One region of the Halomonas sp. Mc5H-6 genome, then DNA from elsewhere that is predicted to be linked to it. Evidence: riboswitches for the same ligand, from Rfam matches in the RefSeq annotation. Region 1 holds a riboswitch; the other holds the start of a gene.
What was found. Region 1 has a riboswitch for thiamine pyrophosphate ahead of thiM (hydroxyethylthiazole kinase). Riboswitches for the same ligand answer to the same signal wherever they lie in the genome.

Region 1 (4,413 bases):
CCGCCATGCTCTGGGCAGTGCTGCTCGGCTGGTGGTTCTGGGGCGAGCTGCCCGACCTCTGGGTATGGGGGGGCAGCGCCTTGATCATGGCAAGCGGCCTGGCGATCGCCTATCACGACCGGCGCACTACCTTGAAGCGCCGCCCAACGGCCTAGGCTGTCAACGCTGGAAGGCGCGAGCCGCCGCCTCGGGATCGGGCTGTCCGCAGATCGCCGAGATGACCGCTAGCCCGTCAGCGCCTGCCCGCCGTATCGCATTCACATGGCTGGCATTCAGCCCGCCGATGGCCACGCTGGGAATCGGGCATTCCTTGATCAAGGAAGCAAGGCCGCCAAAACCAATCGGTTGGGCGTGATCCTGTTTGCTGGGGGTGGCAAAGATCGGCCCGATGCCCACGTAGTCAAGCTGATCGATAGGTGCGTCATGAAGTTGTTCCACGGTGTTGATCGAAAGCCCTAATATGGCCTGTGGCCCCATCGCCACCCGGGCCTGGCGAACCGTGGTATCGCTCTGACCGACATGCAGTCCGTCGGCCTGACTGGCAAGCGCCACCTCAAGGCGGTCGTTGATGATCAGCGCCACCCCGCTGCCTGCCAGCAAGGCTTTCAGGCGCCGTGCCTGGTCAATCATCTGTGCATCGCTTGCCAGCTTGTCGCGCAGCTGCACCATGGTGACGCCACCGCGGACAGCCTCGCTGACGGTGCGCTCAAGACCATGGTGCTGGCACAGGGTTGCGTCGGTGACCAGATAAAGCGACAGATCAAAGGGCATCGCGGACCTCCCGACGGGCGAAGTGGTTAAGCGCATCAGGCGTGAGCTGATAAAGCGCGTCCAACAAGGCAACGTAAAAACTGCCCGGCCCCTGGGCGGTCTCCCCGGCACGCTCTCCGGCTGCCGCAAAACACGCCACGGCGGCACTGCTGGCGTTCAGCGGCTCGTCGGGGTTGGCGGCGACAAAGGCGGCCACCAGAGCGCTGAGCCCGCACCCCAAGGTCGTGACACGGGGCATCAAAGGATGCCCGCCGCTGATCGTGTAGCAGGCTTTTCCGTCGGTGACTCTATCCCGTTCGCCGGTCATGGCGACGATACACTGTTGCCGCTCGGCCAGTGCCATGGCGGCCTTTATGGCGTCGTCGGTGGACGCGGTTGCATCAACCCCACGGCCCTGGTGGGCCAGCCCATCGAGGGCCAGGATTTCAGAGGCGTTGCCACGGATGACGCTGGGCTTGAGGGCCAAAAGGTCGGCGCAGACTTCCTGGCGATAACGGGTCGCGCCCACGGCGACGGGGTCCAGCACCCAGGGCGTGTCGTGCGCGCGAGCGGTGCGCGCGGCAAGCAGCATGGCCTCCGCCCAGGGCGATGAAAGCGTCCCGATGTTGATCGACAGCGCATCGGCCAGCGCGGTGAATTCAGCAACTTCCTGGGTGGCATGCAGCATGGCAGGTGACGCCCCGGTAGCCAGCAGCACGTTGGCGGTGCTGTTCATCGCGACATAGTTGGTGATGCAGTGAATAAGCGGGGTGGTGTCGCGCAGCGCCGTCAAGCTGTCGCCAAAGTTGGGGATGGTCATGAAGTCCTCCCGGCAGGGAGGTGGTGACGGGGCACCACGACTCCCTACGCCGGTATTAGCCGGTTCAGGTTATAAGGGTGCTTCTCAGCCCGTTCGGTGACGAGCGCCCCTGTCGTGCCCCTACTATCCGTGGCTTGGACGAGTCTGTAAAGCCCTGGAAAGGCTCGTTTAACGAAACGAGATGCGCGTTCCGTAGGTGAGCATTTCATCGGGCGTCATGGCTTTCCCCGCCACACCGATCATTTCGTCGCCGCATTGATCGGCAAAGGTAAGCACGCCATGGGTCAAGCCCAATTCACCCAGGGTATCGCGGATCTCGCCAGTACCCAGGAAGGTGCTGACATGCCCTTGGGCATTGGATAAATCGGAAACCCCATTGGCATGGTGAAAGCGCACTTTATAGATGCCGTCCATTGATTCAACCTCCACAATTGGCGAAAAGCCATTGCGGAGCGCCTGGGAAAGCTGCTTCAAGGTAATGTGATCGCCAAGGGTCGTATCAATCGAGGCCATGACCTACTCCTGTGGGATACCCGTCCGGTGGGGATCAATTGGTGGATGTATAAAGTTTATAATGGAAGTGTAGGATGTTTGCACAGAATATCCAAGGCGCAGCCTCCTCAATGCACGGCATCCAGGGCGTGCTGGCGCAAGGTGTCCAGGCCGATGATGTCCAAGGTCTTCTGATTAGTGCCGGACAAGACGACGGGCGGCGCCAGGCCTACCTCGGCGGCTTCCAGCCAGCGTGACGCGCACAGGCACCAACGGTCGCCGGGCTGCAGGCCAGGAAAGCCAAATTCAGGCCGTGGCGTTACCAGGTCGTTGCCCTGTGCCAGCGAAAAGGCCAGAAACTCTTCCGTCAGCATGGCGCACACAGAGTGAACGCCCACATCATCCGCCCCCACGCGACAGAATCCATCGCGGTAAAAGCCGGTTTTGGGGTCATGGCAGCACGGGGTGAGCGGTTCACCCAGCACATTGAGATCGCGGGCCATAAGGCCTCCTTAGCGCAAGGGCTGGTATTTTGTCAGACTGCCCTCATGATGAAACCATAGACACCAATCATCCTGGTGAACCATGAGAGCGAGTCACGATGGTGGTGAAAGCCCGTTTTTAAAGACTGTCGTTAAAGGCTGCGGGTACAGACGGTTCCTAAAGACTGGCAGCCAGGATTCTACAGCCTTGTACAAAGTAACCGATACGTCAAAGGAGATAGTGCATGTCGTTTCAAGGTGAGCAGCATCCAGGGGTTGCCCCGGCACCCAAGCAGACCCAGGGGTTCCGTTTGAACCACACCATGCTGCGGGTCAAGGATCCCGAGCGGGCGCTGGCGTTTTATTCACAGGTGTTTGGTATGCAGGTGATGCGTCGGCTTGATTTTGAAGAAATGCAATTTTCCCTATACTTCCTGGCTAACCTGGAAGACGCTGACCAAGTGCCCGAAGAGACGCAGGCAAGAACCGCCTGGACGTTCAGTCAAAAGGGGCTGTTGGAGCTGACCCACAACTGGGGCACGGAGAATCAGGAAGGCTTTGCCTACCATGATGGCAACGCCGAGCCCCAGGGGTTTGGCCATATCTGCTTTAGCGTGCCCGATCTGGCGGCGGCCCAGGCGTGGTTCGACGAGCACGACGTCACCTTCGTCAAGCGTGCCGATCAGGGCAAGATGCAAGACGTGATTTTTGTCAAAGACCCGGATGGCTACTGGATTGAAGTGATCCAGGCGGATCTGATGGCCAACAAGGGCGATTAGCATGGCGCATTTGCTGTTCCGCCTGCGCCATGTGACCGACGAAGAGGCCATGGAGGTCCGTCAGTTGCTCGATGCCCACGGCCTGGATACCTACGAGACGCAGGCTGGTTTCTTCCGGCTGGGTGTGGATGCCATCTGGCTGCGCGACTTGAGCCAGCTAGAGGATGCCAATGCGCTGCTGGCGGAGTATCAGGCCGAGCGCCAGGCGCGGGCCAGGCAAGAGCACCACGAGGCGCTCGCACGGGGCGATGCGCCCACCTTATGGCAGCGTTTTAGTGCCCACCCCGTGCAAATCACGCTGGTGGGCGTCGCCATTGTATTGCTGGTGGCGTTGACGCTGTTGCCCTTTCTGGCGCTAGGCTGAAGCTTCCTGGACAGGCGGTAGGTGACCGCGTTTGAGATACATCTGCACACCGTTCTTTCCGGCTGTGAGGGTCAGGGCCATGCCGCTGGGGTAGCGGCACCAGCTACCCGCGGTGTATTCCCGGTCGCCATCGCTCAAGGCGCCCTCCAGCACGAAAAGCTCAAGCCCGCCGGTCAGCACCGGATACTCAATGGCCTGACCAGCCTCCCAGTGTTCCAGGCTGACCCTCTCCTGTTTGAAGGTATGCAGCATCTTGTAGCCGATGCCGGGGCGACGGTCCGGCTGCCAGGGCAGGCGGTGGGCAGGGACGGCAAGCTGCAGCTCATCGTTTTGGTCGAACTGGTGCAGCTTGACCAGTATCAAGGCCCCTTCATCGCCTATTTTCGGCGTATGGCCGGTGCCGATGGGGTTCCTCAAGTAGCTGCCGGCGGCATAACGGCCATACTCGTCGGCGAACACACCTTCCAGCACTAAAATTTCTTCACCGCCCCCGTGGGTATGCGGGTCGAACTGGGTGTTGGGGGCGTAGCGTACGAGGCTGGTGGCGCGGGCGACTTCGTCGCCAATGCGGTCGAGCATCATCCGTTCGACGCCAGCGCTGGGCGATGCCACCCAGCGGTAATCTTCCGGTGTCACACAGGCAAAGCGGGTAAAGTCGGCGTTTAAACGCATGGGGCTGACTCTTGCAGGCAAAGGAAGTGGTGCTAGTCTCCTTATCGACAGCGA
Region 2 (4,413 bases), on a different contig from region 1:
TGGAGCTTGCCCATGAGGCAGGCATTCCGGCGGGCGTATTGAATGTGGTTCACGGCGGCCCCGAAGTGGCGAACCAGATTGCCGATCACCCGTCGATCAAGGCGCTGTCGTTCATTGGCTCATCCCACGTAGGCTCGCTGCTGTATAACCGCGCCGCCGCGGCGGGTAAACGCATGCAGGCGATGATGGGCGCCAAGAACCATTGCGTGGTCATGCCCGACGCCAATCGCAGCCAGGCCATCGACAGCCTGCTGGGCTCGGCATTTGGGGCGGCCGGGCAGCGCTGCATGGCCAACTCGGTGGTGGTGCTGGTGGGCGAAGCCCGTGAATGGTTAGACGATATTGTGAAAGGCGCTCGTGGCATGAAGGTCGGGCCTGGCACTCAGCGCGATGCTGACCTGGGCCCGCTGGTATCCCCCCAGGCCAAGGAACGTGTCGAACGCTTGATTGGCGCAGGCGAGAAAGAGGGCGCCAAACTAATGGTCGACGGCCGCGGTTGCTCGGTTGATGGCTTTCCGGACGGTAATTTTGTGGGGCCGACACTGTTTTCCGACGTGACGGCCGACATGACCATCTACCGTGAAGAGATCTTTGGCCCGGTACTCTGCGTGGTCAACGTGGAGACGCTGGACGACGCGGTCGCATTCATCAATGCCAACCCCAACGGCAACGGCACCTCTATCTTTACCAACTCGGGCTGGGTGGCACGGCGCTTTGAAAACGATATTGACGTGGGCCAGATCGGTATCAACGTACCGATCCCTGTGCCGGTTGCCTATTTCAGCTTTACCGGCTCGCGAGGCTCAAAGCTCGGCGACCTGGGGCCTAACGGTAAGCAGGCGATTGCCTTCTGGACACAGACCAAGACGGTGACCGCCCGCTGGTTTGAGCCCGAAAACGTCTCCAGCGGGATCAACAGCACCATTTCGCTTGGCTGATGTCACTCGCCGGGTGGTAGCTTCCTCGGCCTGAAGGGGCCGAGGGAGCGTCAATGCGAGGACTAAAAATCCTGAAACAGCGGTAAGCTTTCTTCCAGCAGCCGTTCAATCGGATCAAGCTGACTTTCGTGCAGCACCAGCATCGAGGGCTCTGAGGCAAAATGCTTGCCGGTCGGCACCAGCAGCGCAAACTCACCTTCTTCAAGATGAAATTCGTGCATCTCACGTAGTCCATCAGCGGTATAGCACTGCGTACAGCGGTATGCTTCGTCCTCGCCGTATACCAGGCGGTGGTACATCTTGAACAGCGTATAGAGGGCCAAACCGCCTTCAAAAGCAGGCCAACGGGCCGGGATCGTGCGCGTTTCTTCATCCAGCGTTTGCCCGTCTGCCTCGGCATTGGCGATCGCATCGTCAAGTGGGGCTTCCAGCAGGGCGTCTTCATCGGCGGGGAAGGCAACGTTGTCTTTTGAAGCCTGGGTGAAGTCCTTTACGGCGCGTTTGAAGTCGGCCACGGTCTTAATGGCGTAGTCGACATGCTGCAAATCAGCTGGCTCAAAGCTACCATTTTCCCAGCCGTGTATGACACGCAGCGTCATCAAGCCGCGCTCCATGGGGCGTGCCAGCAGCAAATACAGCGCAATATGCAGATGCAGTTGCCGCTCGTCGGTATCGTTTTCAAACGCATTGTAAGGGTCAGCAAACAATGCATGTAGCCTGCCCGGCGTATGTTCCTTGGCTTCTGTATAGCGCATTAGAGATTTCCCTTTGAGCGAACCGTGTCGCTCCAGGCGCACGGTTTCTATAACGTTATTAGATTACCTACTGAGTATGGCCAGCGGTGACGCGGATTAAAAGCCCTGGGGCGCAGGGGCTTGCGCGTAATGGCATATACTCGCCACTTTACGCTGGTGCGATTCTCGTTGAGAATAATACCTGTTCATAAAGTTCTTTCACACACTGTCGCCAGGGGAGCCTCCAAGAGGCTGAGAGTGCGCTTGCGCTAACCCTGGAACCTGATCCGGATGATACCGGCGGAGGAAGCGCGACATGCCCTACCTGACATCCGCTGCGCTGGCCGCGGCACTCGGTATTTTTATCATACTTGGCCTGCGGGCTCGCTGGGCCGGTGGCACGGTCGATGATTACATTACAGCTCGCAATTCCCAGTCCGGGGCGACCCTCGGGTTATCGTTTCTTGCCTCCGGGATGGGCGCATGGATCCTGTTTGCGCCGCCGGAAATCGGCGCCTTCGTTGGCCCAGTGGCCCTTTCTGGTTATGCCATCGGTTCCGCGCTGCCGTTTATCGTACTCGGTCTTTACGGACCGGCCATTCGCCGCGCGTTGCCCGAAGGTAGAAGCATCGCCGAGTTTGCCCAGGCGTGCTACGGCACCAGCGTGCGCCGCTGGGTGTCACTGGTGTCGGTGGCCTACATGGCTTGCTTTTTGGCCGCAGAGCTGACGGCCATTGGGGCGATTACCGCATTACTCTCCGATGTGCCGCCTGCTCTGGTTGTTCTTGGCGTCGCCTTGAGCACGCTTGCCTATACCGTGCTCGGCGGGCTGAGGGCGAGCCTTGCCACCGACCGCTGGCAGGCCTGGCTGTTGATCGCTCTGCTGCTGATCGTCAGCAGTGTTGCCTTCACCTATTTACCCACCCTGCCAGAGGCATCGTCGATGCCGAGCGCCCCGCTGGGCGACGCACTGAGTGTGGCGGTGACACTGGTCATTGCCGTCACGGCGGCGAACCTTTTCCATCAGGGTTACTGGCAGCGGGTGTGGGCCGCGCAGGATTCACGCAGCCTGGGCCTAGGTGCCTGGCTGGGGGGTGGGTTGACCGTCGCTGTAGTGATGGTGATCGGCGGCCTGGGGATGCTTGCTGCGATGAGTGGCGTGGCGCTGGGTGAACCGCCTATCCCGTTTTTTGCTCTCCTGGGCAGCGCACCGTCGTGGCTCGCCCTGCTGGCCCTGGTGCTGGCGGTGACACTGGTGGCATCCAGTGTCGATACGCTGCAGAACGCGATTGCCTCGCTGATCGTCTCCCAGCATGAGCAGCGGGGCAGGTCGCTGACCACGGCCCGCTGGTGGACGGTCGCGCTGATGGTGCCGGTGGTAATCATCGGCCTGCAGGGTCTTTCCGTACTGCGACTATTCCTGATCGCGGACTTGCTGTGTGCCGCGATCGTGGTACCGGTATTGCTGGGGTTATGGAGACGGATGTCCACCGCGGCGGCGATCGGCGGCGGCATTGCAGGGCTATTAGGCGCGGTGTTACCCGGCTGGATCGCCAGCGGCAGTCTTGCAGCGGGGCTCATGGCGGCGACCTTCCCTGCGGGTATTCCCACCCTGGGGCCTTTCCTTGGTGCGCTATTGGCTTCTTCACTGGTGAGTATCGGCTGGGCGAAAGTGGTCGGTCACCGGGCGTCTTGGGCAAAGCATGGCTGATCACGTTATGATGGTAAGTTATCGTCTACCATCATGGGCCACAGTCAATGAACTACCCTATTCTTCCCGACGAAGAAGCTCGGCTGGCGGCGCTTTACGAATTGGCGCTGCTGGATACGCCGGAAGAACCCGCATTCGATCGGGTGACCCGCCTGGTCACCCAGTTACTGAATGTGCCCACCTCGACCGTCACGCTGATTGATGCAAAACGCCAGTGGATAAAGTCACGGGTGGGGACGGAGCTGAGTGAAACGTCCCGTGACGTGGCCTTCTGCGCCCATACCATTGCGGAAACCACGCCGCTGGTGGTCGAGGATACACTCGAGGACCCGCGCTTTGCGGATAATCCGCTGGTGACCCAGCCTGACGGGGTGCGTTTTTACGCGGGTATTCCGCTGCGCACGTCAAAGGGGTTGGCGTTGGGGTCGCTGTGTGCTGTGGATACAAGGCCACGTCAGCTTAGCGACGCCGAGCTTAATGCGCTTAAGGACCTTGGGGCGATTGTTACCGATGAAATTCACCTGCGCGAGCACTTTCTGTTTGAAAAACAGCGTCGGGAAGCGTCCCAGTCATCCCTCGAAGCGCTGCATCTGGATCTCGAAAACCAGATTGAGCGGCGCACTCGGGAACTGAACCTGGTGATCGAGTCGGCCTATGACGCCTACATCAGCATTGACGATAATGACATAGTGCTTGACTGGAATCGCGCCGCGACAACGATGTTTGGCTGGACGCGCAGGGAAGCGCTGGCGCGTCCCATTCAGCAGCTGATTTTCCCTGATGGCGTGCCGGAAGGCGATCAGCAGACGCCCTTCAACTACTACGCCGCGCGTCGTGATGGCAGCTCGTTGCCGGTGGAAATACGCATCAAGTCGCTCGATATTGAGGGACGCAATCAGCGTAGCCTTTTTCTCCACGATGTTACCGAGCGCATACAGCTTGAGCGTCTGCGCGACCTGGAAGCCCGTGAAGACGCCCTTACCCAACTGCCCAACAGGCGGGCCCTGGATGAACGGTTGCCAGAGGCGAT

Region 2: linked by a shared signal. The riboswitch ahead of NH395_RS12165 (sodium:solute symporter) and the one ahead of thiM (hydroxyethylthiazole kinase) in region 1 are both predicted to bind thiamine pyrophosphate.

Annotation. Positions count from the first base shown of each region.
Region 1 is NZ_JAMXSI010000010.1:35,810-40,222, forward strand. It holds gene NH395_RS13830 (DMT family transporter) at 1-155, shown strand, start outside; gene thiE (thiamine phosphate synthase) at 160-771, opposite strand; gene thiM (hydroxyethylthiazole kinase) at 761-1,570, opposite strand; TPP riboswitch at 1,595-1,691, opposite strand; gene NH395_RS13845 (hypothetical protein) at 1,739-2,083, opposite strand; gene NH395_RS13850 (DUF2237 domain-containing protein) at 2,191-2,565, opposite strand; gene gloA (lactoylglutathione lyase) at 2,790-3,323, shown strand; gene NH395_RS13860 (DUF6164 family protein) at 3,325-3,687, shown strand; gene NH395_RS13865 (cupin domain-containing protein) at 3,679-4,359, opposite strand.
Region 2 is NZ_JAMXSI010000008.1:6,337-10,749, reverse strand. It holds gene NH395_RS12175 (CoA-acylating methylmalonate-semialdehyde dehydrogenase) at 1-938, shown strand, start outside; gene NH395_RS12170 (hypothetical protein) at 1,001-1,693, opposite strand; TPP riboswitch at 1,897-1,999, shown strand; gene NH395_RS12165 (sodium:solute symporter) at 1,989-3,383, shown strand; gene NH395_RS12160 (diguanylate cyclase) at 3,431-4,413, shown strand, end outside.